3 regions of the Paenibacillus sp. LjRoot153 genome follow, and region 3 is predicted to be linked to each of the others. Evidence: riboswitches for the same ligand, from Rfam matches in the RefSeq annotation. Region 3 holds a riboswitch; each other region holds the start of a gene.
The links. Region 3 has a riboswitch for cobalamin ahead of ACSQ8P_RS28310 (ABC transporter substrate-binding protein). Riboswitches for the same ligand answer to the same signal wherever they lie in the genome.

Region 1: linked by a shared signal. The riboswitch ahead of ACSQ8P_RS04400 (DUF4430 domain-containing protein) and the one ahead of ACSQ8P_RS28310 (ABC transporter substrate-binding protein) in region 3 are both predicted to bind cobalamin.
Region 2: linked by a shared signal. The riboswitch ahead of metE (5-methyltetrahydropteroyltriglutamate--homocysteine S-methyltransferase) and the one ahead of ACSQ8P_RS28310 (ABC transporter substrate-binding protein) in region 3 are both predicted to bind cobalamin.

What each region holds. Positions count from the first base shown of each region.
Region 1 covers NZ_CAXUQH020000001.1:949,713-957,812, forward strand. Annotated here, with positions in the region: gene ACSQ8P_RS04375 (LysR family transcriptional regulator) at 1-869, shown strand, start outside; gene ACSQ8P_RS04380 (DedA family protein) at 1,167-1,766, shown strand; gene ACSQ8P_RS04385 (thioredoxin family protein) at 1,841-2,407, shown strand; gene ACSQ8P_RS04390 (MBL fold metallo-hydrolase) at 2,428-3,051, shown strand; gene ACSQ8P_RS04395 (hypothetical protein) at 3,348-3,632, shown strand; cobalamin riboswitch at 3,774-3,968, shown strand; gene ACSQ8P_RS04400 (DUF4430 domain-containing protein) at 4,145-7,291, shown strand; gene ACSQ8P_RS04405 (S-layer homology domain-containing protein) at 7,363-8,100, shown strand, end outside.
Region 2 covers NZ_CAXUQH020000001.1:2,081,483-2,089,582, reverse strand. Annotated here, with positions in the region: gene tig (trigger factor) at 115-1,416, opposite strand; gene ACSQ8P_RS09190 (hypothetical protein) at 1,527-2,438, opposite strand; tRNA gene ACSQ8P_RS09185 (tRNA-Arg) at 2,600-2,673, shown strand; cobalamin riboswitch at 2,874-3,073, shown strand; gene metE (5-methyltetrahydropteroyltriglutamate--homocysteine S-methyltransferase) at 3,224-5,521, shown strand; gene ACSQ8P_RS09175 (hypothetical protein) at 5,581-5,712, opposite strand; gene ACSQ8P_RS09170 (DUF4023 family protein) at 5,892-6,005, opposite strand; gene ACSQ8P_RS09165 (hypothetical protein) at 6,052-6,408, opposite strand; gene asnB (asparagine synthase (glutamine-hydrolyzing)) at 6,586-8,100, shown strand, end outside.
Region 3 covers NZ_CAXUQH020000001.1:6,566,901-6,575,000, reverse strand. Annotated here, with positions in the region: gene cysK (cysteine synthase A) at 1-688, shown strand, start outside; gene ACSQ8P_RS28330 (Lrp/AsnC family transcriptional regulator) at 890-1,381, shown strand; gene ACSQ8P_RS28325 (aminotransferase class I/II-fold pyridoxal phosphate-dependent enzyme) at 1,397-2,599, shown strand; gene ACSQ8P_RS28320 (aspartyl-phosphate phosphatase Spo0E family protein) at 2,668-2,934, shown strand; gene ACSQ8P_RS28315 (hypothetical protein) at 2,996-3,523, shown strand; cobalamin riboswitch at 3,556-3,708, shown strand; gene ACSQ8P_RS28310 (ABC transporter substrate-binding protein) at 3,860-4,870, shown strand; gene ACSQ8P_RS28305 (FecCD family ABC transporter permease) at 4,870-5,907, shown strand; gene ACSQ8P_RS28300 (ABC transporter ATP-binding protein) at 5,913-6,689, shown strand; gene cobT (nicotinate-nucleotide--dimethylbenzimidazole phosphoribosyltransferase) at 6,713-7,813, shown strand; gene cobU (bifunctional adenosylcobinamide kinase/adenosylcobinamide-phosphate guanylyltransferase) at 7,875-8,100, shown strand, end outside.

The sequences.
Region 1 (8,100 bases), 5.6 Mb from region 3:
TGATGGAGGAAAAGAGCTTCAGCAAAGCGGCTCAGAAGCTTGGTTATGTGCAGTCCACTGTCACGATGCATATTCTGCAGCTGGAGCAAACCTTAGGACAATCGCTCTTTACACGGTTGCCGCGCGGGGTTGAATTGACAGTGGCTGGCCGAGAGGTGGCACCTTTTGCGTATCGCTTCTTGCAGTTGGGAGAATCCTTGCAGGAGAAATTAACGGGCTTGCAGGAGCCCAAAGGCGTGGTGCGCCTGCGTGCGCTGGAATCATTCTGCGTCCCGCATCTACCAATGATGCTGCCGTCGTTGTTCGAACGGTTCCCGCACATCCAGCTGCAGCTGGAAACAGGCTTTCAACGTGACATTATTCAGGAGGTATCGGCGTACCGCGTAGATTTAGGCATCGTGCCGCGTGACCCTAAGGTACGAAATCTCTCTTTTATCCCACTGCTCGCGGATGAATTGGTGTGGGTAGGGGCACCGGCGCTAGTGAAGCGCATCGAGCTGGAAGGCTGGGAAGCGATCGCACAGACACAGGTCATCGGCTTTGGCAGCCGCTGCATTTATCAATCGTTGGCCTCTCAGGTACTGATGACGGACAAAGGGCTTGCTACTTTTACCGAAATGGCCTTCGATAGCACGGAAATGCTCAAACAGACGATGATGTGCGGCATGGGACTTTCCTTGCTGCCTGTCACCTCCGTTCAGAAAGAGCTGGAAGCGGGTCAGCTGCTTCGCGTTGCGTCGGAGACAGCGATCCCGTTGGAACACGGGCTGATTCACCGCGCCGGCAAAGAGCTCAGCGCACCTGTAGAAGCTTGTAAATCGCATATCTTGGCGTATTTCAACGATGAGTTGCATACAAGTAGAGGATAGCAGCCTGTCTATGATAGAATGTGGAGGAGAAGGCAAATACAGACCCCTCATAAAGGAAATTGAAATCATTTAACGGGAAAATCTACAGCTAATTATGAGAGTTTTAACTGGAAAAGTAGATTACATGGAAAATATCCAGCTATTTAGCGGTTTTTAGGTGATTTAGAGGCGAACGGTCGGGGTTAGATGGAGAAATTCCAGTTAATCTCTTGTTTTACGCCTATTTGTAAAAATTAGATGTAGTTTTTCCAACTAATGTATGTGGTGATGAAAAGTGAAGCGAAGAGAGGGCTACGGATGAGTGAGTTGATTCATAGTGTTTTAGTGTATTTGGAAGGCTTGGGGTACTGGGGGATTTTCCTTGGACTCATGTTAGAGGTCATTCCGAACGAATTGCTTTTAGCCTACGCAGGGTATCTCGTATCCAAAGGTCAAATTAACTTCGTAGGTGGCATGGTTTGCGCGGTCGTCGGGGGGACTTTGGCCCAAATCGTACTATATTGGATCGGGCGTTATGGCGGCAGGCCTTTTCTGGAGAGATATGGCAAATACCTGCTGATCAGCAAGCATCATATCGATGTGGCGGAAAGCTGGTTTAATCGGTACGGCACGGGGATGATTTTTACAGCGAGATTTATTCCAATTGTGCGTCATGCGATCTCATTGCCAGGCGGTATGGCGAAGATGCCTTTGGGAAAATTTTCTCTGTACACGGCTTTAGCTCTAGTTCCTTACTCGTTTCTGTATATTTATTTGGGCATGAAATTGAAGGATAATTGGGAGACGATTGGCGAATATGCAGGGCCTTATATTAAACCTTTGATTATCGCTGCGGTCGTGCTGACGATTCTGTATGCGGGCTATCAATTTTATCTCAAAAGAAAAACGAAAGTCTAGTGGTCGATTTGGCGGATTCGTTTGCTTTTGTTACAATGAATGAGAATATGGATGATCTTGGGAGGATGAAATCAATGAGCACGAATCTTGCTAGTAAGCTGCGCACAGGCTTGAAGCCACAACAGTTTATTGACGGTATGGAGAAAAATAAAGAGCAATTCCTAGCGTATTATGATGGCTTCGCTTGGGACAATGAAGAGGATAAGGAATATTTCGAATCCCTGAATAATCGTGACGATCTTCGTTGCTTGATTGTTGCTGCTGACTGGTGTGGCGATGTTGTTCGCAACGTGCCTGTTGTTTTCAAGGCTTTGGAAAATAGCGGCGTTCCGACGGAAGTTCTGATTATTGAGCAAAATTATGACGTGATTGATCAGTTCCTAACAGGTGGCGGACGTGCTATTCCGATTGTTATTTTCACGGATACAGGCGGTTTCGTGCTTGGACACTGGGGACCTCGTCCGAAGAACGTGCAAGCGGTTATGACGCAGTTCAAGAAAGAAAATCCAGATCGCGATGCGGCAGATTATAACGAAAAAATTCAAGTAGCCAGAGCCGAAATGGGCCGTCAATATGGCGAAGGTAACGGATATCATGCTGTTATTGTGAAGGAACTTCGTTCATTAATCGAGTCGTTCTAAAAGGTGAAGGTGGCATCACGATGATTAACATTCAATCTTTCGTTCTGGGTCCGGTTCAGACAAATGCCTACTTACTGTCGAATCCAGAGACGAATCAAGGTATTATTATCGATCCCGGTATGAATCCGAAGTCGCTGATCAAAAAAATTGCCGACATGGATATCGTCGCTATTCTACTGACGCATGCGCATTTTGATCACATCGGTGGTGTAGACGAGATTCGTAAGCTCAAGGGCTGCCCCGTGTATATTCACGACCTGGAAGCCGATTGGCTGACGAATCCGAAGAAGAATGGTTCAGCTCGCTGGCCCGATCTCGGCGCTCCGATTGTGACTGATCCAGCAGAATTCGCTTTGGATGAAGGACAAACGCTTGAGTTCCTGGGCATCCAGCTTAAGGTGTTCCACACCCCAGGCCATTCGCCAGGGAGTGTGAGTTTCCTGTATGACAATCACCTGTTCAGCGGTGATGTGTTGTTTAAACTTTCGGTTGGTCGTACAGACCTCCTCGGTGGAGACAATAATACCCTGCTGGATTCCATTCAGGATAAGCTGTTCCTGCTGGATGACGATGTCATCGTCTATTCCGGGCACGGCGCCAAGACGACGATCGGCTTCGAACGTGAGAATAACCCATACGTGTAAGAAGATTAGGACTGCTCCCTCTGATGAGGGGGCGGTCCTTTTTGTATATGGATGAGAAAGTGGAGATGTAGCTGCTGTAAGTCGAAATAATCGACTATATCCTGATTATGCTCGTTCGCCCATGATACCCACCCAATTTATTTATAAACTGGGTATTTACCGTGTTCAACGTAGGTGGTTCCCCATAGACTGATGTTGTAAGCTATTCACCCAACTTCAACAATAACAATTCTGTTTAGCCCGTTTATGTACGTGAAAGGTCCCGATAGGGAAAATACCAAGGAGGTGCTCTTTTTATGGAATATGTAAAAGTTCCGAATTACCCAATGCAGCCAATGCCAATGCCAATGCCAACCCCGATGCCAATGCCTACTCCGCTTCCAGCGCCAGCGCCAATTATGCAACAACCAATGCACAATAACATCCACCTGCACGCGTCCTACCAACAAACTGAATTTGTATTCCCGAAACCGGTCCACACGCAAGCTGTTGCTTGTCCTCCGAAAAACAATTCAGCCGCTAGTATCCTAGTACTTTTCATTTTGCTAGTTATTATTACGCGCAGCATTTGTAAATATTAATTTACGGATTGCACGGGTAAAAAGAGAGGTAATCCCACGGGGCCTATGGGTCTTGGTGGGGTTGCCTTTTTGAGTTTGCGAAAAAAAAGGATTGTCTATTACGTTGAAGTCATGTACAATTCGTCATGATTACAGACAATTTCATAAACTAGCTTAATAGGTGCTCTCCGCTGAATCTAGCGGAAGCTTAAAAGGGAAGTTCGGTTGAAATCCGATGCGGTCCCGCCACTGTAACGCTGAGCTAACAATCATAGCCACTCTCGATAACACGAGGGGAAGGAGATTGTACAAGCGATGAAGCGAAGCCAGGAGACCTGCCTGATAAGTATTTTATTTTTTTTCTCACGAGGATGGGAGGAAGATGTTTCTTTGCATTTGCCAAAAAGAATGGTTAATCGTTGGATTAACACGATTCTTACAAAGACATCTTTCCTCTGGAACTCGGGGAAAGGTGTTTTTTTCGTTTATCCACTATTTTAAGGAAGATGAAGGTGATTGGTTTGTTCCGTTTGATGAAAAAAGGTGTTTCAGCACTATTAAGTTTGGCTCTCATTACTTTATTACTCGTCCCACAAGCTGCGAGAGCAGTCGATGCAAATCCAAGTACGAAATTGGATACCATGATCTCGGATACCGTCTCATTTTATGAGCAAAATCGGCCTGAACTCAATTCTTGGTGGCAGATGGTGGCGCTATGGGGAGCTGGGGAAGATCTGCACAATAGCAAATGGACGCTGCCTTCTTGGGAACAAAGTGATCCTGGCGATTTACTAGAAACAGACAGCAGTACATACCATATCAATTTAATATTTGGCCTGTTGGCCATGAATCTGGATCCTTCCCATGCATGGGAAACGGATCGTAATTTGTACGCAGAGTTAGCAGCTCAGCAAAATCCATCAACAGGTTCCTTCGGAGGTTCTAATCGACAGATTTGGACGATGCTTGCTCTTGATACAGGCAAGAAAAGGGGACATAACGTTGGGAGCTGGAACGATGCGGCCAAAGAAAAAGCGTTAAGTTATTTACTTAGCTTACAGTTGTCTGATGGCGGGTTTGCTTTCTTTGGAGATGAATCAGATACAGACATTACAGGGATGGCGCTGCTTGCACTTGGCAATTATCAATCCAATAGTGCTGCAGTAACTGCGACCAACCGTGCCAAGGCTTTATTGAAGCAAAGACAATTAGCTAATGCTGGGTTTGATTCCCCAGGTCAATGGGGCAATGGAGACAACTCCAACAGTTGGGCCACATCGGTATCAGGTCTGGTTGCAGTTGGAGAAGACATGTTGTCCGCAAATTGGGTCGTCAATGATCATACTGTTGTTGATGCCGTTTATAGCTTCCAGTTGCCAAATGGAGCTTTTTCTTGGAAAGTAACGCCGCCAAGCCAAAACTTGATGGCAACGGAGCAAGTATTAATTGCTCTCACGGATATTCAGCAGGGTAAATCAGTTTGGCAGCGTTTTGCGGATAAGCCAAATCTAACTACCGTAAAAATAAACGTTAATGGCATTAACAGTTCGATACTTCCACAGCAGTCGATAACTGCAGCAGTCTATGGCAGCCAGCCGACAGCCATGGATGCTTTGAAGCAAGCGCTAGAGAAGTCTAACATTAACTTTGTCATTCAAAACAGTAGTTATGGTCCCTATCTCTCCTCAATAGCAGGTCAAACAGCAGGAAGTCTTGGCGGATATGATGGTTGGATGTATAAAGTGAATGGTAATTCACCGCAAGTCGGTGCAGCAGATTATATATTAAATGACGATGATGTCGTTACGTTTTATTACGGCCGTTGGCCTTCCATTGCGATCGCTTCGAATGCGAACATCGGAAATCTTAACCCTAGTTTGCAGATTAAGCTAGTTGGCGATACGTTCACCTCTGGTGCCAATATGGCAGCGAATTGGAGCTTCGATCCTGGCACTACGGGTTTGACGATTGATCATGTAACGCAAGAAAGCAATCAACAAGATATTGTGATTACTTTTGCAGGTCAAGGTCATCAAGGGACTCTAAAACTCCAAGCATTGCCAGCCGCATTGGTTAGTAACTCGGCAAGTAACAAGTTGACCATTCATAATGTGAGCACTTCGAGTGATCAGATCGTCAATGTTGGCGCGAGTGAGTCCAACGTATCCTTCTCAACGGATGACAATGACCAAGCAACGAACAAAATTACACTTTCTTTCACGGCAACAGCTTTGCCAGAGGTTATTGCTAAACGAGGCAATACGGAATTGGACATACCGGCTTACACGAAAGTTACATCAGCTGCATGGAATAATGAGATTCAATTGCCAAGAATTCTGAACACAACCGATAACACCGTAACGAATAAAGTGAACGGAGTACTTACCAACAGCGGTAGTAAGCTGGACAGTATCGATTCACGCATTAAGGTGGGCGGTGATAGCCGCATCCAGTTTAATCAACATGTAACACTTAAATTGAAGGGGATGGGTGATCGAAATGCCGGTTTCATAGATGAAAACGGTAATTTTACCGCAATCCCCAAATATGACAATAGCAATTATCGAAACGATGATGTTTATGCTTACAGCGAGAATGGCGACTTAATTATTAAAACGAAGCATTTCACGGAGTTTCTAGCCTTTAAATCGACGTTAGTAACTGCGCCTGGACCTGGTGGATCGGGACCTAGTACCACACAAAAGGTTACACTCTCTGTTGAAAAACGCTCACTGGGTGAAGGAGATATCATTGCTCCTATAACTGTTACTTTACAGTCTGGTGATACAGCTTTCACACTGCTGCAACGAGTACTTGATTCCCAAAGTATAGCTCTGTCTTATACAGGTTCTGGTGCAAGCCTCTATGTACAATCGATTGATCACTTAGGGGAGTTTGACAAAGGGCAGCTAAGCGGATGGATGTACGCTGTGAATGGCACTTTTCCAAACTATAGTGCTGGTTCTTATACGTTACAAAATAACGATGTTCTTCGTTGGCAGTACACGAAAGATCTTGGGAAAGACATTGGTAATGCCTATACCCCGCCAGTAGGGGGAGGTAGTGCTAACCCTAATAACCCTAATAATTCTAATAACCCCGATAAGCCTGCGGAGCCTACAGAAGAAATCAAAAATACACTGGCTGCAGAATATGAAGATGCTGTTGCTATTTCCAGTTGGGCACAGGAAGCGGTGGCCAAAGTCACTACTTTGAGGTATATGGAAGGAACTGGAACTAAATTCGAGCCGAAACGCGAATTAACGAGAGCAGAGTTTGCTGCGCTCATCGTCCGTTATACAGGAAGTGAGTTAGTAAGCGGTGAGTCAGATTTTGAGGATGTTAGTACAGAAGATTGGTATTTCAAATATATAGTAACCGCGAAATCTAAGGGATTGATCACAGGGATTTCAGCCCATGCCTTCGCACCGAATCAAATGATTTCCAGACAGGAAATGGCTGTAATTCTTGGCCGTGTACAAGGCGTATCCACGGAGGGGCAGCAAGCAGCTGTCCTAAAAGACCAATCACTCGTTGCTGAATGGGCATTACCTTACATCAATCAAGCCATTAAATCGGGATTAATGACAGAGGATAACGGATATTTCAACCCTTTGCTACCTGTAACCAGAGAGATGGTCGCAGTGGTTATCTTGAGACTGCACGAGCAGAAAAAGTAGAACTAACTTTAGCGAAGAAGGGGAGAAATCCTCTTCTTTCCGCATTTAAGTATCGCTTGGAGTGATCGGAATTGAAGAGTTTTTGGAGAGTAAAGAGACTTGCAGGACTATTGGCCATGATAGCTATTGTTTTATGTGTGGCGGGTAAGACGCAAGCAGAGTCATTTCAGCGTGAAAACGTTGCTGAGGTAACCCCAGTTACGTACGCAGACGCGGACACAATCTCAACCTGGGCTCTCGACGCGATTAGCGAGGCCACACAAAAAGCTTTTGTCAGCGGCAGCTACGGGACATTTAATCCACAGGCTACGATTACTAGAGCTGAGTTCACGAAGATACTTGTAAGTGTCCTCGGGCTAGATGTGAATGCGGAGAAGGTCATAAGCTTCAAGGATGTTACACAGGATGATTGGTTCTACCCTTATGTGAATGCAGGTTACAAAGCTGGTTTCATCTCAGGCCATAGCCAAGATCAATTCCTTCCCAACGAGAAGCTGACTCGTGAACAAATGGCGGTCAATATGGTCAAAGCACTGGGGCTTCCCTCTGCTGGACAGTCGGATGCCATTATGGATGTGGACCAAGTCTCCGATTGGGCCAAAGCGGATGTGCAAACGATCCTGGCACGTGGGCTGATGTCGGGTTGGGATCAAGCATTCCATCCACGTGTTGAGGTGACGAGAGAAATGGCAACGGTTGTTGCCATGAGAGCTTATCACGATCAACATGATGCAGGGCAAGGAACCATTCAGCCGGATAGCTTGAAAAAGGCTGCGGTTGAGAAGCAAATTAATCAAACCGCTGCATTC
Region 2 (8,100 bases), 4.5 Mb from region 3:
CATTTTTCTGAAATCAGCTATGTAAGCGGTAATACATATGTACTAAGGCGTTTAGACGTAAATTAGGGTAAAAGAAAGGCACGTTGCTTGCGTACGTGCCTTTACTTACCTTATTTACACGGCTGCGGAAACATGCTTGCTATTTTGAAGCAAGAAATCAACCGTTTTTCTGATTACTAGATCGTTGCTAAGACCTTCAAGAGATCCGTTTGAAGCAAACAGCTCACGAAGTTCAGCTGTTGATTTTTGGTAAGACGGTGCATATTTCTCAAGTTCCGCGTCAACTTCTTCGTCGGAAACTGTGATTTTTTCTGCAGCTGCGATAGCTTCAAGAACAAGGTTGTTACGAACACGCTTCTCAGCATCTTCTTTCATTTGTTCTTTCAATGCGCTCTCGTTTTGACCGGAGAACTGGTAGTAGATCTCAAGCGTCATGCCTTGGGAGCGAAGACGTCTTTCGAATTCTTTCACCATGATATCAAGCTCAGCTTCAACCATCGAACCTGGAATTTCAACTTCTGCGTTAGCAGCAGCTTTCTCAACAACTGCAGTTTCAAGTGCAGCTTCGGAATCTTTCTCTTTACGCTCTTGCATACGTTTTTGAAGCTCTTCTTTGTACTCAACAAGCGTATCGAACTCACTTACGTCTTTTGCGAACTCATCATCAAGCTCAGGCAGGTTTTTGCGTTTGATATCGTGAAGTTTCACTTTAAACACAGCTGCTTTGCCTTTCAGATCTTCGGAATGGTAGTTTTCAGGGAAGCTGACGTTAACGTCTTTCTCTTCGTCCTTACCAAGACCAACAAGTTGCTCTTCGAAGCCTGGGATGAATGAATTGGATCCAAGCTCAAGGGAATACTTCTCCGCTTTACCGCCTTCGAATGCTACTTCATCAACGAATCCTTCGAAATCAATGATTACGACATCGCCGTTAGCAGCTTGTCCTTCTTCAAGAACAACCAATTCAGCATGACGTTGTTGCAAACGTGCAAGCTCTTCATTCAATTCTTCTTCAGACACAGAAGCATTAACCGCTTCTACTTCGATACCTTTGTAGTCACCAAGCGCTACTTCAGGCTTAACTGTTACTTTAGCTTTGAATTTCAAGACTTGACCTTTACCAAATTGCTCAACATCTACTTCTGGACGATCTACAGGCTCGATTTTAACCTCTTCAATCGCTTCAACGTAAACTTCTGGCAAAATGATATCCAAAGCATCTTGATACAGGCTCTCAACACCGAATTTAGCTTCAAAGATTGAACGAGGCACTTTCCCTTTACGGAATCCTGGAACATTCACTTTCGCTGATACCTTTTTAAATGCCTTATCCAAAGCATCTGCAACGCGCTCTGCCCCAACTTCAACTTCAAGAACGCCAACGTTCTTCTCTATTTTTTCCCAACTTGCTTTCATTTTATGCCTTCCCCTCCAAAAATGTACCATGACATATATTTTTCACGTTAAGCTCATTATAACCATTCTATTATACCATATAACATTTTCATTTCAAGCGAGCTTTGTTCTTAACCTGGATCTGGGCTAAATTGCTTTACAAAAGCGGTCAGCACGTTGTGCGCGCGCTTCCACTGCAGTGTCATCGCATCCACGATACCATAAGTCTCTAGCAGCTCATCTCGATCAACCGTACCAAACAATTTGTCTTGCAAAATCGCATGCAGCGCAGAGGCCCACACGTCTACCGCGCTTTCTTCTGCCCTTAGCAGCTCCGTGTAAATCGAGGTGCCGTACGCATAGGCAAGAAACTCCTGCCATGTCTGAGTTGCAAAGTAGACAAAGTCAGGTTGGCTTATTTCACTAATGTCCCCGACTCTGCGAATCATATCACGAATTCGCAATGGAAAATCCTCCGACGTAAGCGGCGTCTCATCGATTTCGACGAGAACCGTTCGGCCATTCTTGGGGAACTCAATCAACCCGTGCTCCCCCATTTGCTTAAGTGTCTGTAACGCTTTGAATTGAAGATGAGGATGTCTGGGCCTTTCGCAAAGCCATTTCTTCACGAATTGACTCACCTCAGGTTGCTCGATAAAAGCAAGCTGCTCCAAAGCACTTACTTGTCCCTCTAGCGAACCTTCTTGCAGCATGTTTTGAAGCTTCATCACAAAAGCACCGTCATCCGAAGCTGATTTATCATGAATATACTGGCGTAACAAAGCGGACTCTTCCTCCGAGTCCTCTTCCTCAGTTACGGATGATGAGAACATCGTTTCTGGAAACATGGTAAGCAGCCAGTGGCGCAGGGCTTCCCATTGATCAGACTTATTCGCATCGACATTAGGAAATTGCAGCAAAAAAGTAAGCATCTCCAGTGCTTCTTTATACTGCTCGGAGCGTAACAGCTTCGTTAACTCGTCTTCATAGAACTGCTCTGTTTTAGGAAAAAGGATGACATTATCCAAAGTAGGATCTGACATAGGGATCACCTCTGTTCATGGTCTCGCTTGTGCCAGTTTACTTCATCATCCAAATGATTGCAAAAATATTTAAAAATGAAGTTGACTCGCATTATACGTTATGATATATTAACTCTTGCTTCGCCAAACGGATCTCGTCCAGGCGGTAAGAAGTGTCATAGGTCTCAGTAGCTCAGCTGGATAGAGCACACGCCTTCTAAGCGTGCGGTCGGGGGTTCGAATCCCTCCTGGGACGTCAAAGTAAGAGGAAAGACCGCGAGAAATCGCGGTCTTTTTTTATTTCCAAAACATACAAAATAAACGGCTACACCGTCCTTCTTGCACGAGAGCGTTTATGGAGAAATATAGCCATCTTAATAGGTAAAATTTATAAATTCTATATTAAAAAAACAAAAGTCTTTGCATGATGTGCGATATCATGTATAGTATTCACAATTGCATATTGTGGGAATAGGTGCTCTTGTTTTGTCAATCAAACGAGAGCTTAAAAGGGAAGTTCGGTGTAAAACCGACGCGGTCCCGCCACTGTAACAGAGGAGTCAACGCCTCCAATGCCACTGATCGAAAGATCGGGAAGGCTGGCGTTTGACGAGGATTCTGGAGCCAGGAGACCTGCCTAATTCTGACAGCACTGTTTTACCTACGGGAGATAGGGAGGTGTTAGAGATAGTAAACACTGTATACACATACACAGGGTATCTTTAACCTTTTTTATTAAGGTTAGAGATGCCCTTTTTTGATTTCCAGAGATTCGTATACCAGCAAAATTTGAGGAGGATTACCCCATGTGCGCACTTATAAACAGTAATTTAGGATATCCAAGAATTGGCGAGAACCGTGAGTGGAAGAAAGCGCTAGAGGCCTTCTGGTCCGGCAAATTGGATGAGAACGAGTTTACAAAGCAAATTGAAGACATTCGTCTACACAACCTGCGCTTGCAGCAGCAAAAAGGGATTGATCTTATTCCTGTAGGCGACTTCAGCCTATATGATCACGTGCTGGACACATCCACAATGTTCGGACTTGTTCCAAAGCGTTTCCCGTACACAGGCGGCCAAGTGCCACTAGCGACGTACTATGCGATGGCTCGCGGCAGTCAAGGTGCGACAGCTTGTGAAATGACGAAATGGTTCAATACCAATTATCATTACATCGTTCCCGAGTTACAGGACGCTCAGCCAGAACTAACCATCAATAAACCACTTGAAGCTTACCGTGAAGCGAAGCAAAAGCTAGGTATCGAAGGTAAGCCAGTCCTTCTCGGCTTATTTACTTTCCTTAAGCTAGCCAAGGGTTATAAAGCGGAAGAAATCGATCGTTTAATCGCGTTGTTTCTGCCGCTCTATGCTCGTATTTTGACTGAGCTGTCCGAGGAAGGTGTGAAATGGGTACAAATTGATGAGCCGATACTCGTACAGTCCCTTAGCTCAGAAGATCTCGGACGTGTTAAACACATCTACGTTACTCTGGCGGCAGCTGCACCAGCACTTAAAATCAGTATTCAAACGTATTTTGATGCCGTCGATCATTACCAAGATCTGATTTCCCTTCCCGTTCATGGGATTGGTCTTGATTTCATCCATGGCTTTGATTTGAACTGGAGCAATCTCCAAACCTATGGCTTCCCAGCGGATAAAGTGCTTGGCGTTGGTATTCTAGATGGACGCAATATTTGGCGGACAGATTTGAGCAGGCAGCTTGAATTCCTTGCCCAGCTTGAAGCAATCGTCCCCTATGAGCGCATGGTGCTGCAGCCTTCATCCAGCTTGCTGCATGTCCCTGTTTCCACGCGTAAAGAAAATAAACTTGAGCCTGTATTGCGGGATGCTCTAGCATTTGCAGAAGAAAAGTTGACTGAGCTTTCTATATTGACTAAAGCTATTCAACGCCAAGATCCCATGCAATTGGAATTAGATCTGAATCAGACGGCAATCGCTAACCTTAATGCGTCCTCGTATCGTAACAAAGCCATAGTCCAGCAAGCGATCGCGAATATCGGGCAACAGCCTTCTGATCGAAACAGCTCCTTCACAACACGCAGAGGACTCCAAACAGCCAAATGGCAGCTCCCTTTCTTGCCTACTACGACGATTGGGTCATTTCCACAAACAGTTGAAGTCCGAAATGCTCGTAAAAATTGGCGTAGCGGCGAATGGACACCTGAACAATATGAAGCATTCATTCAAGAACAGATCACTGAATGGATTCATCTTCAAGATGAGCTTGGACTCGATGTGCTTGTGCACGGAGAATTTGAGCGTACGGATATGGTGGAGTTTTTCGGTGAAAAGCTGGATGGCTTTGCTTTTACATCGAACGGCTGGGTTCAATCGTATGGTTCTCGTTGTGTGAAACCGCCTGTTATTTTCGGTGACGTGGAATTCGTGCAAGAGATGACAGTTAAAGAAACGAAGTTCGCCCAATCGCTAACAAGTAAGCCAGTAAAAGGTATGCTGACAGGACCGATTACGATTCTGAACTGGTCATTTGTCCGCAGCGATATTTCCCGCGAACAAGTTGCCTATCAGATCGCCTTGGCCTTGCGCCATGAAGTAGAGGCCCTAGAGCAAGCTGGCATTGAGATGATTCAAGTGGATGAGCCTGCGCTTCGTGAAGGCCTACCTCTGAAGAAGAGAGACTGGCAAGCTTATCTCGATTGGGCTGTCCTGGCATTCCGTTTGTCTACAGCAACTGTGAACGATGAAACTCAAATCCATACACATATGTGCTATTGCGAGTTCCATGACATTATAGACGCGATCAGAGCGCTAGATGCAGACGTCATTTCGATTGAAACATCGAGAAGTCACGGTGAGCTGATTCACAGCTTCGAGGAGCATACGTATGATCAAGGAATTGGGCTTGGGGTTTATGACATTCATAGTCCGCGTGTTCCATCTGTAACGGAAATGGTTGAAATGATCGAGCGTGCACTTAAGGTCCTTGAACCTGAGCTTTTCTGGATCAATCCAGATTGCGGCTTGAAAACACGTGGTAAAGATGAGACTGTAGCCGCACTACGCGTTATGGTTGAGGCTGCTAAGCTGTTCCGTGCAAGTCGGAGTGAATTGATTCCTTCTTAAAATTGAAAAACACCCCGCTGCATTTGCAAGCAAGGGTGCTGATTGCTGTTAGATTTCGCCTACACGGATGGCCTATTTGGCTGGTGATGTCCCGGCTCCGTTGAATCGAGATTCGATTGAATGCGAGATGATTGCTTCGAGTGATCGACCGTACTTTGTGTTTTCTGCATCATACTTTTCTTTTTACCCATGGTAAGCAACTCCTTCTATTTATAGAATGAACGCCACCTTAGTATGGAGGGTTTCCGTACTGACTATGCTGGTTATCCTTTCCTTCTGTCTGGCATAAAGTTAGGTAAGCATATATGCTGGAGCGCAACAAAAAGCCTGTAGGGATCACCCTACAGGCTCTTGTTCATGCCAAACGACGTTAGTGCATCTTGTGAGGCAAATTTTTGCCTGTATGACCGTCACCTTGTGTCCTTTTATTCTTCTCGGCTTTCCTCTGCTTCTCATGCAGCTTGCTAATGAAATGACTATCCATGAGCACTCGCCTCCTGAATAAAGAATGGCATTACCCTTATAGAATGTCACGCAAGGTCAGTATTTAATCGCATTGCCAAATTAATTATTGCAGCTCTGAACTCCACATCTTTTTGTGCTTTTTCGTATAAAGATTCAAAAGTTGCTCGATTTTGTATAAATTCAGGCTCGGATTTAATCGCTGTTTGTGTCCAATTAATCAATACATTCTCAGCCTGTACCAGTTCGTTGTAGGCGCGATGCAAGCCAACCTTTTCAATAATCTCTTCCATTTCAGCTTGACCCAATTCAACGCCATCACTTTTTAAATTTTCAATTCGGTTATCCGCTTGCGAGCTAATTTGTAAAAAGTGCTCTTTCGATGCTAAATAATCAACTTGAGCTCTTGAATATTTTATTCCCATTGTCATCACCTTTGTTTATATAATGGGGTACTTTGGATTGATTGTAACAGTCTCGTGAAGAAAACACAAAAACCACGCTCTGCTAACTTTGGTCCTGTTCCGGACAGACATTTAATACCTTTCATTCGCATACCATTTATCATTATGCTCTCTTCAAAAAGAAAGGAAGGAACGTCTATGTGCGGAATAACGGGTTGGATAGATTGGCGGAAAGACTTGACCGGGTACCCGTCCATTCTAGAAAATATGACGGAAACGCTCCAACTGCGCGGACCTGATGCAACAGGTACCTGGATTTCACAGCATTGTGCCCTCGGACATCGACGTCTAAGTGTAATGGATCCTGAGAATGGCGCTCAGCCAATGGTCCGTAAACAAGGCGACTACACGTATACCATCGTATATAATGGCGAACTCTATAATGCCCCAGAGTTAAAAAAAGAGCTCGAGCTTCGCGGCCATCAATTTCGAACAACATGTGATACCGAAGTCCTTCTCGTTGCCTTTATCGAGTGGGGAAAAGCATGTATAGACCGCCTGAACGGCATCTTTGCTTTCGCGGCCTGGAATGACCAAGAGCAATCACTGACCCTAGTACGGGACAGACTCGGCGTTAAGCCTCTTTTTTATTCCCATCAGGATAGTGTACTATTATTCGGCTCTGAACCGAAAGCCATTCTAGCCCACCCTGATTTCAAAGCAGAGGTTGGCGCCGAAGGCTTTGCTGAGATATTCGCTGTCGGACCGGCTAGAACGCCTGGACATGGGATTTATCGCAACATGTCTGAGCTGAAGCCTGGTCAATTTGCTATTTTTGATCGGAATGGCTTATCCATTCGAACGTACTGGAAGCTCGAAAGCCATCAGCATCCTGATGATATCGCTAGTACAGCCGCGCAGGTACAGCAATTGCTCCGGGACACTTCAGAGCGCCAACTCGTTTCTGACGTCCCCATCTGTACGCTCCTTTCAGGCGGACTTGATTCTAGCGCACTTACCGCGCTCGCTGCGACGCATTACAAGGAAAGCGGAAAAGGACCGCTTCATACTTTTTCCGTGGACTACAAGGATAACGATAAGCATTTCAAAGCGAACTTGTTCCAACCGAACTCGGACGCTCCTTGGATCAAAAGGATGACTGAGCATTTAGGTACGGAGCATCACTACATTGAATTCGATACACCGGAGCTTGTCGAATCACTGAAGACAGCGGTGATAGCACGTGATACACCAGGGATGGCAGATGTCGACGGGTCTCTCTATTTATTTTGCCGAGAAATCAAGAAGGAAGCTACGGTTGCGATCTCTGGAGAAGCTGCTGACGAAATATTCGGCGGATACCCTTGGTTCCACAATACAGAAGCACTAGAAGCAAACACGTTCCCATGGTCACTCAAGCTCGCGAATCGGGTCGATCTGCTTGCGCCAGACTTCGTCGATTGGATTAAGCCTGTCGAATACGTCAGTAATCGATACCAGCAAGCCTTAAGCGAGGTGCCTCGCTTAGCAGGGGAAACAAAGCAGCAGAATCGGATGCGGGAAATGTCCTATTTGAATATCACGCGTTTCATGCCTACGTTGCTTGATCGTAAGGACCGCATGAGTATGGCCGTCGGCCTCGAGGTACGCGTCCCCTTCTGTGATCACCGCCTGGTTGAATACGTGTGGAACATTCCATGGGAAATTAAAACA
Region 3 (8,100 bases):
GATCGGACTCGCGATGAACGCGGCTGCCAAGGGTTATAAGGCCATCTTGATTATGCCGGATAATATGAGCAAGGAACGCATAAATATCCTGAAAGCCTATGGGGCCGAAGTCGTTCTAACACCAGCTGCTTTACGGATGCCAGGTGCAATTGCGAAAGCTGTGGAGTTACGGGATCAAATCCCCGGCAGCTTTATCCCGCAGCAGTTTGAGAATCCAGCGAATCCAAGCATTCATCGAATAACGACTGCACCTGAAATTTTGCAGCAAATGGAGGGGCGGTTAGATGCATTTGTCGCAACTTCGGGAACGGGCGGCACGATTACGGGGACTGGTGAAGTGCTTCGGGAGCATTTGCCGAACATCCAGATCTATGTGGTAGAGCCGAAGGGGTCACCTGTACTTTCTGGTGGAAGCCCTGGGCCACATAAACTCGTAGGGACAAGTCCTGGCTTTGTTCCGGCTATTTTGAACACAAGCATCTATGATGAGATTGTACAGGTGGCGGATGAGGATGCTATCCAAACGATGAAGGATTTGGCGAGTAAGGAAGGCATCCTAGTCGGTCCTTCTGCTGGAGCCTCGGTATGGACAGGGATGCAGGTTGCAAGAAAGCTCGGGGCAGGAAAGCGAGTGCTTTGTATTGCACCAGATACAGGTGAGCGATATTTAAGTATGGATCTCTTTTAACCTTGTACGAGGTACATAAAAGAGAGCTTAGAGCCACTCGGATGGTTATCCAGTGGCTTTTTATTTTGCCAATCCTAGTGGAATTTTCAAATATATATAAATATTCTGCCTTTCTTCCGCGATCAGTAATTGAATTAGGACTGCAATTCATTGTAAGATGAATGGATGAATGAAACATATCTCAGAAAGGTAGGTTTAACCATGGATACTTTGAAGCTTAAAATTCTCGATTTACTAAAGGAAGACGCCCGCAGGAGCGCGGATCTGATCGCCACCATGTTAGGAACGGCGGAGGCCGAAGTTGCGCGAGCGATAAGCGAGATGGAAGCGGATAAGGTCATCGTCAAATACGCAACAGTCGTGAACTGGAGCAAAGTAGATGACGAAAAGGTTACCGCCCTAATTGAAGTGCAAATTACGCCGGAGCGCGGGCGCGGGTTTGATGCGATTGCGGAACGGATCTATTTATATCCGGAAGTCAAATCGGTTTATCTCATGTCTGGAGCATATGATTTGCTCGTTGAGATTGAGGGGAGCTCGCTCAAACAGGTGGCTTCTTTCGTTTCTAACAAGCTCTCGCCAATTGACCGTGTGCTTTCTACGAAAACGAATTTTATTTTGAAAAAATACAAACAAGACGGCATTATTTTCGAAGATCAGGAAGATGATCATCGAATGCTTGTTTCGCCGTAAGGGAGAGGTAGCGCTATGATCAAGGATGAGACTACGATTCAATCAAGCAAAAAATCAATGAAAGACTACCTCGCTCCTGCGGTACGTGAAATGAAGCCGTCTGGCATTCGGAAGTTTTTTGATCTCGTAAGCAATAGTAAAGAGGACATCATCTCGCTAGGTGTGGGTGAACCTGACTTTTCAACACCATGGCACGTTCGTGAAGCAGCTGTACATTCCTTGGAGCGCGGCAGAACGAAATATACGCCAAACTCTGGTATCCCTGAGCTTCGCGAAGCGATTGCGAACTATTTGTATACATCCTTTAAAGTGAAATATGAGCCATCGAACGAGGTACTTGTAACGGTAGGAGGCAGTGAAGCAATTGATCTAGCGCTGCGTTCACTAATTACACCTGGGGATGAGATTCTGATTCCTGAGCCTTGTTATATTTCTTACTCGCCAATTACAGCTATTAGTGGTGGTGTACCAGTAGGTATCGAAACGTTCGCCAAGGATCAATTCAAGCTGACGGAAAAGGCGCTACGTGATGCGATTACGCCACGTTCCAAAATTCTAATTCTTTGTTACCCAAGCAATCCGACGGGCGGCATCATGAACTATGAAGATTGGCTGCCGATCGCCAAAGTTGTTGAAGAGCATGATCTAATTGTCATTTCCGATGAAATTTATGCGGAATTGACGTATGGTCAGAAGCATGTAAGTTTCGCGGCTGTACCGGGGATGCAGGACCGGACGATTCTGGTCAGCGGTTTCTCAAAAGCGTTTGCAATGACAGGCTGGCGGATGGGGTATGCTTGTGGTCACAGAGAGCTAATCTCGGCTATGACCAAGATTCACCAATATACGGTCATGTGTGCGCCTGTCATGGGGCAAGTAGCCGCACATGAAGCATTGACGAATGGGCTGGAAGAGAAAGATCGGATGATTGAATCCTATAATCAACGGAGACGATTGGTTGTCAAAGGATTCCGTGAAGTCGGACTTGAATGCCATGAACCACAAGGCGCGTTCTATGCGTTCCCAAGTATTGTGGCTACAGGACTAACCTCCGATGAATTCGCACAACGACTCTTGTATGAGTCTAAGGTTGCCGCAGTGCCTGGTGATGTCTTTGGATTAGGTGGAGAAGGATTTTTGCGGTGCTCTTATGCCTATAGTGTTTCCCAACTGAATGAAGCATTAGAGAGAATCGGTAATTTCTTAAGGAAATTATAATATTCTTTATAAATTCATATGTTCATAGGAGACGAAAACTGGTATTCTTAGAGTAAGGAGGGATGAGCATGGCTTTTATGGAATATCAGCTTACTAACTTTCATAAGCAATTTCAAATTCGCGAGCAAGAGTTCGGACAGCGTTGGCTGACCAGAAATGCCAAGAAGCAAAATTCCCTAGCACTACTTGAAGAAGAGATCCATACGTTGAGACGTAAAATGGAACAGATGGTCATGGAAGGTCGAGAAATGACATCTGATGCAGTTGTTGAATTAAGCACGATGCTGGATCAAAAAATAAATGAATATATGACATCTGGAAAGAAAAGTCGGTGAAAACCGACTTTTCTGACGACTATCGATAAAGAGAGAGTACTTGACGGAGGGAATTACATACATGAAGGCAAAATGGTTATTCGTTCTCATGCTAGGAATGATATTGATGCTTACTGCTTGTGGTGGACCGAAGGCAGATGTATCGGTATTTATGATGGGACCTAACGGGTTTCCAAGTGAAGCGGCGGAGAAGTTGGAAGTATCCTTGAAATCCAAGGTAGGAGAAATTCCTACTGTGAAGCTGAATACATCACCTATTTTTTCATTAGAAAAAATGATTGTTGAGCTAGCTGCTGGTGGTAATGGCATTTTCATCTTGGGAGAAGAGCAGTTCAAAGGGTTGAGCAACCAAGCGGGATTTGTTTCATTGGATAACATAATCAACCCGAAGGATTATCCGGATGGGGTTATCGAAATCAAAGAAGAAGGCAAAGCGGCGGAAAAGCATTTGTACGGCATTCCACTTACCGGCAACAAATGGATGAAAGAGCAAGGGTTTGAAGGTAAAGGCTTATTTGCGTTCATTCCTCAGAATGCTCCGAAGATGGACGAGGCGTTGAAAGTCATCCAAATTATTGCGCAAAAATAAGAGAACATCTATAATCGACAAATAGTTAGAATGTATAATTTGCAACTATAGGTACTGGTAATGTTCGAATTGGAACATTATTAGTTAAGGGGAAGCCGGTTCAAATCCGGCACGGTCCCGCCACTGTAATTCAGTCTTGCGAAAGTCTGAAGAGTCAGGATACCTGCCTATGGTGCCGATACAACATCCTTCGAGGAAAAGGATCGCGTTAAATCAGGAAGCAGCGCACGTCAGTACGTTGCCCAATACCGCGATTTATCGTCTCCTTCGTTCCTAGTGAACAAGGGGACTTTTTTTTGGCCGTGAATTAAAAATAATGAAAAGAGGGTTTAAGTGATGAAACAGAGCAATTTCAAAAAGGGTCTTATTCTTACATTAGCGGTTGCGACCGCGATCTCGTTAACTGCTTGTGCGAAGAAGGAAACTGAAATTACAGATCCATCGAAACTAGGTGGCGTGGGGACAAAGGCTCCAGTAACATCGGCAACTCCTGCCGCTACGAAGAAAACAACCTATCCTCTGAAAGTGAAAGACGCTACAGGTAAAGAGTTTACGTTCGACAAAGCGCCAGAACGAATCGCATCCGTCTCTCCTGCAGAAACAGAAGCGCTTTTTGCCATTGGACTAGAGGCGAATATTGTGGGTGTATCGGATTTCGATGATTATCCAGATAGCGCTAAATCGAAGCCGAAGTTAGGCAGCATTACGAAGCCCAACATGGAGGCGGTCATTGCTACCAACGCAAATATTGTTTTCACTGGTGTTTCCATGAATGCTAAAACAGTTGATGAACTACGTGCGATGAACATTAACGTCTTTAAAGTAGATCCCAAAACGCTAGATGATGCGATGAACAATATTCAAACGTTCGGACTTATTACCGATCATCAAGAGCAAGCGGAGAAAGTTGTCGCCAAAATGAAAGCGGATCGTCAGAAGGTTGTAGATGCTGTGAAAGACGTGAAGCAAGAAAATAAGAAAAAAGTATACATCGAGTTTGCCCCAGGTTGGACCGTGGGAAGCGGCGTGTTCATGGACGAATTGATTACCCTCTCTGGCGGGATTAACGTTGCTGCGGATAAAGCGGGCTGGTATGAGATCAGTGAAGAGAAAATCATTCAACAGAACCCGAACGTGATCTTATTCGCAAATGGGATCGTCGATATCAAGAGCAAGAAGCCATTAGAAGAAATTATTCGTACGCGCGGCGGGTGGGATGCGATTGACGCCGTGAAAAATAAACGCGTGATAGGGCTCGACCAAAACTCCGTAAGTCGCCCAGGTCCGAGATTGACGGATGGATTACTGGAAATGGCGAAAGGGATTTATCCTGAATTGGTGAAATAATGAAAAGAAAATTGATGCTTGGGGGAGGAGTAGGAGTTATACTCCTTCTTCTTTCTATTGTGGTGAGTTTATCCATCGGGTCAGCTCAGCTTCCTCTCTCACATATCGTGGGGATTCTAGCGAAGCATCTTCCTTGGATAGGAAGTCACATCGAGGTGAACTGGCCACAATCTTCAGAACAAATCATAAATAGAGTAAGAATTCCACGCTTATTACTAGGGATTTTGGTGGGGGCCGTGCTCTCCATAGCAGGTGCTGGTTTTCAAGGGGTTCTACGCAATCCGCTCGCTGACCCTTACTCCCTTGGCGTATCTTCAGGAGCTTCTGTAGGGGCTGCTTTTCTTATTTATTTCGGGCTGCAATTCGCCCTGTTCGGGCAATGGTCGATCCCCATAGTGGCTTTCGTGACGGGGCTTATTTCCCTGTTCTTGGTTTTGAAGCTGGCCATGATTGAAGGGAAGCTAAAGATGGAGACGCTGATTTTATCCGGCGTGGTGATGCAAGCCTTTCTGGGCGCATTCGTGTCGTTCTTAGTTTCGATTTCGAATCAAACGATAAATGAAATTATTTTCTGGCTCATGGGCAGTCTAGCGATGCGTGGATGGTCATATACCTATATGATTTCACCCTATCTATTGATTGGTCTCGTGATTCTGTTAAGCTATGCGAGATCATTAAATCTGTTGGCATTAGGAGAGCGTCAGGCTGCACATCTCGGTGTTCATGTCGAGCGTACGAAACTGATCGTACTGATCGCTTCCACTTTGATCACGGCAGCTGCTGTATCTGTGGCGGGGGTTATCGGTTTCGTTGGATTAATCGTGCCGCACTTGGTGCGACTTCTGGTAGGTCCGGATTATCGTCTGATCATTCCGTTATCCGCGATCGGAGGTGGAATTTATGTGTTATGGGCAGATACCTTGGCTCGAACATTGCTTAGTCCTACAGAAATTCCACTCGGGGTAATTACAGCGTTTCTAGGTGCACCATTTTTTGCCTATCTGCTCCATAAAGATAAGAAAACGTTAAGAGGTTGATCACGATGATTCAAGTGGAGCAGCTCTTTCAGAGCTTTCGAGAACAACAAGTGCTAAATAATATGAGCTTTGAGGTCGGGCAGGGGGAGTTTTTTGGGATCATTGGCCCTAATGGCAGCGGGAAATCTACCCTGCTTCGACTTCTCTCAGGCGTGGATCCTGTCTTGCATGGGAAAGTGTGTGTAAAGGGAAAACCGGTATCTTCGTATTCGCGAAAGGAGCTTGCTAAATGGCTCGCTGTTCTTCAGCAAGATGCTTTGCCTCCTGTTGGCTTCACGGTTCGTGAAGTCGTGGAGATGGGACGCTATCCGTTCCAAAATTGGCTTGGGGAAGATATGGCTGAATCGGATGGACTTATTGATGCCATTATCACAAAGCTTGAGCTGGAAGGGCTTGTAGATCGAACGATTGAGCGACTAAGTGGTGGGGAGCGGCAACGTGTTGCACTGGCTAAGGTGATGGCCCAGCAACCAAGCTTGCTCATGCTCGATGAGCCCACTACCTTTCTAGATATCGGCTATCAAATACAGATGATGGATTATATTCGTTCCTGGCAGCAAGAGTCGGAATTAACAGTTGTAGCTGTTCTGCATGATTTGAATTTGGCTGCGCAATATTGCACAAGATTGATGATCGTACACGAGGGGCGGGTAACCGCCATTGGAACGCCTGCAGAAATTATTACGAGTACGCAAATAGCAGAAGTATACGGAACAGAGCCGATTGTACTCAAGCATCCTGTTAGTGAAGTACCGCAGATTTTATTACAACCTGGGAAATAATGAAAGTTCGGAGGAAGACGATAATGAACAATTTACATAACTTGATTAACGCGATTGAACCGATCCATCATGAAGTGGCTCTTCAAGCCAATGACCATCTGAACCAATTGACGAAACCGCAAGGAAGCTTAGGGAAGCTGGAGGATATCGCACGCCAAGTCGCAGGGATTACAGGTGAGGTGATGCCGACTTTTGAGAAAAAAGCCGTTATCGTCATGGCTGGTGATCATGGTGTTTGTGAGGAAGGCATCAGTGCGTTTCCAGCGGCAGTGACACCGCAAATGGTGCTCAATTTCCTGTATGGCGGGGCTGCTGTTAATGTCCTAGCTAGACATGCTGGAGCTGATGTGGTTTGTGTGGATATGGGGGTTAATGCGGATTTGGAGCATCCTAGTCTCGTCTCGCGCAAAGTTAGAAAAGGCACGCGCAACATGGCGAAGGAAGCGGCTCTTACCCTGGAGGAGACCATTGAAGCGATTCTTGCAGGTAGTGAAATTGTGGATGATTTGGTGGCAAAAGGGTATCGACTTTTCGCCACTGGCGAAATGGGGATCGGGAATACGACAGCGAGTGCAGCGATCTTATGTGCATTGACGGGTTTAGACGCTGGCCTTGCTGTAGGTCGTGGAACGGGCATTGACGATGCGACTTGGCTGCATAAGCAGTCGGTTGTGAATAAGGCGCTGGACGTGAATGGGCTGCGTGTACGGGGGACAGGAGCAGAGGCAAGTGCAGATGCAAGTGCAGGCTTAAGCGGTGAGTATGCGCTTGAGGTGTTGAGTAAGGTCGGCGGATTGGAGATCGCCGGTCTCGTTGGGGTGATCCTGGGCGCAGCGAAGCATCGCTGCCCGGTTGTTGTCGACGGGTTCATCTCGTCGACCGCGGCGCTCGTGGCGAGCCGATTAGCTCCGCTAAGCGCGTCCTACATGCTCGCCTCGCACTTGTCACAGGAGCAGGGACATACGAAGCTGCTCGAGTCGGTTGGCCTCGCAGCGATGCTGCAAATGGATATGCGACTTGGTGAAGGCACAGGTGCAGTGCTTGTGTTCAACTTGATCGATGCCGCAGGCAAGATCATGAAGGAAATGGCGACCTTCGAAAGCGCAGGCGTTTCGAGGGAATAAAGATAATAGCGGCGAGTACGTGGAGCAGCATGGAAGAAGCAGAGAGACGGAGGCGAACACGATGGCGGTTCTGGTAACTGGCGGGGCGCGCAGCGGCAAGAGCTCCTTCGCCGAGAAGCTGGCGATGCATCGCGGCAAGCAGGGGATTTACATTGCGACCTCCCACATCTACGATGAGGAAATGAGGGAGCGGGTGGGGCTGCACCAGCAGCAAAGGCTTCAATCGGGATTCCCTTGGGAAACCCGGGAGGAGCCTTATGCGCTGCGAGACTGTCTCGAGCAGCTTC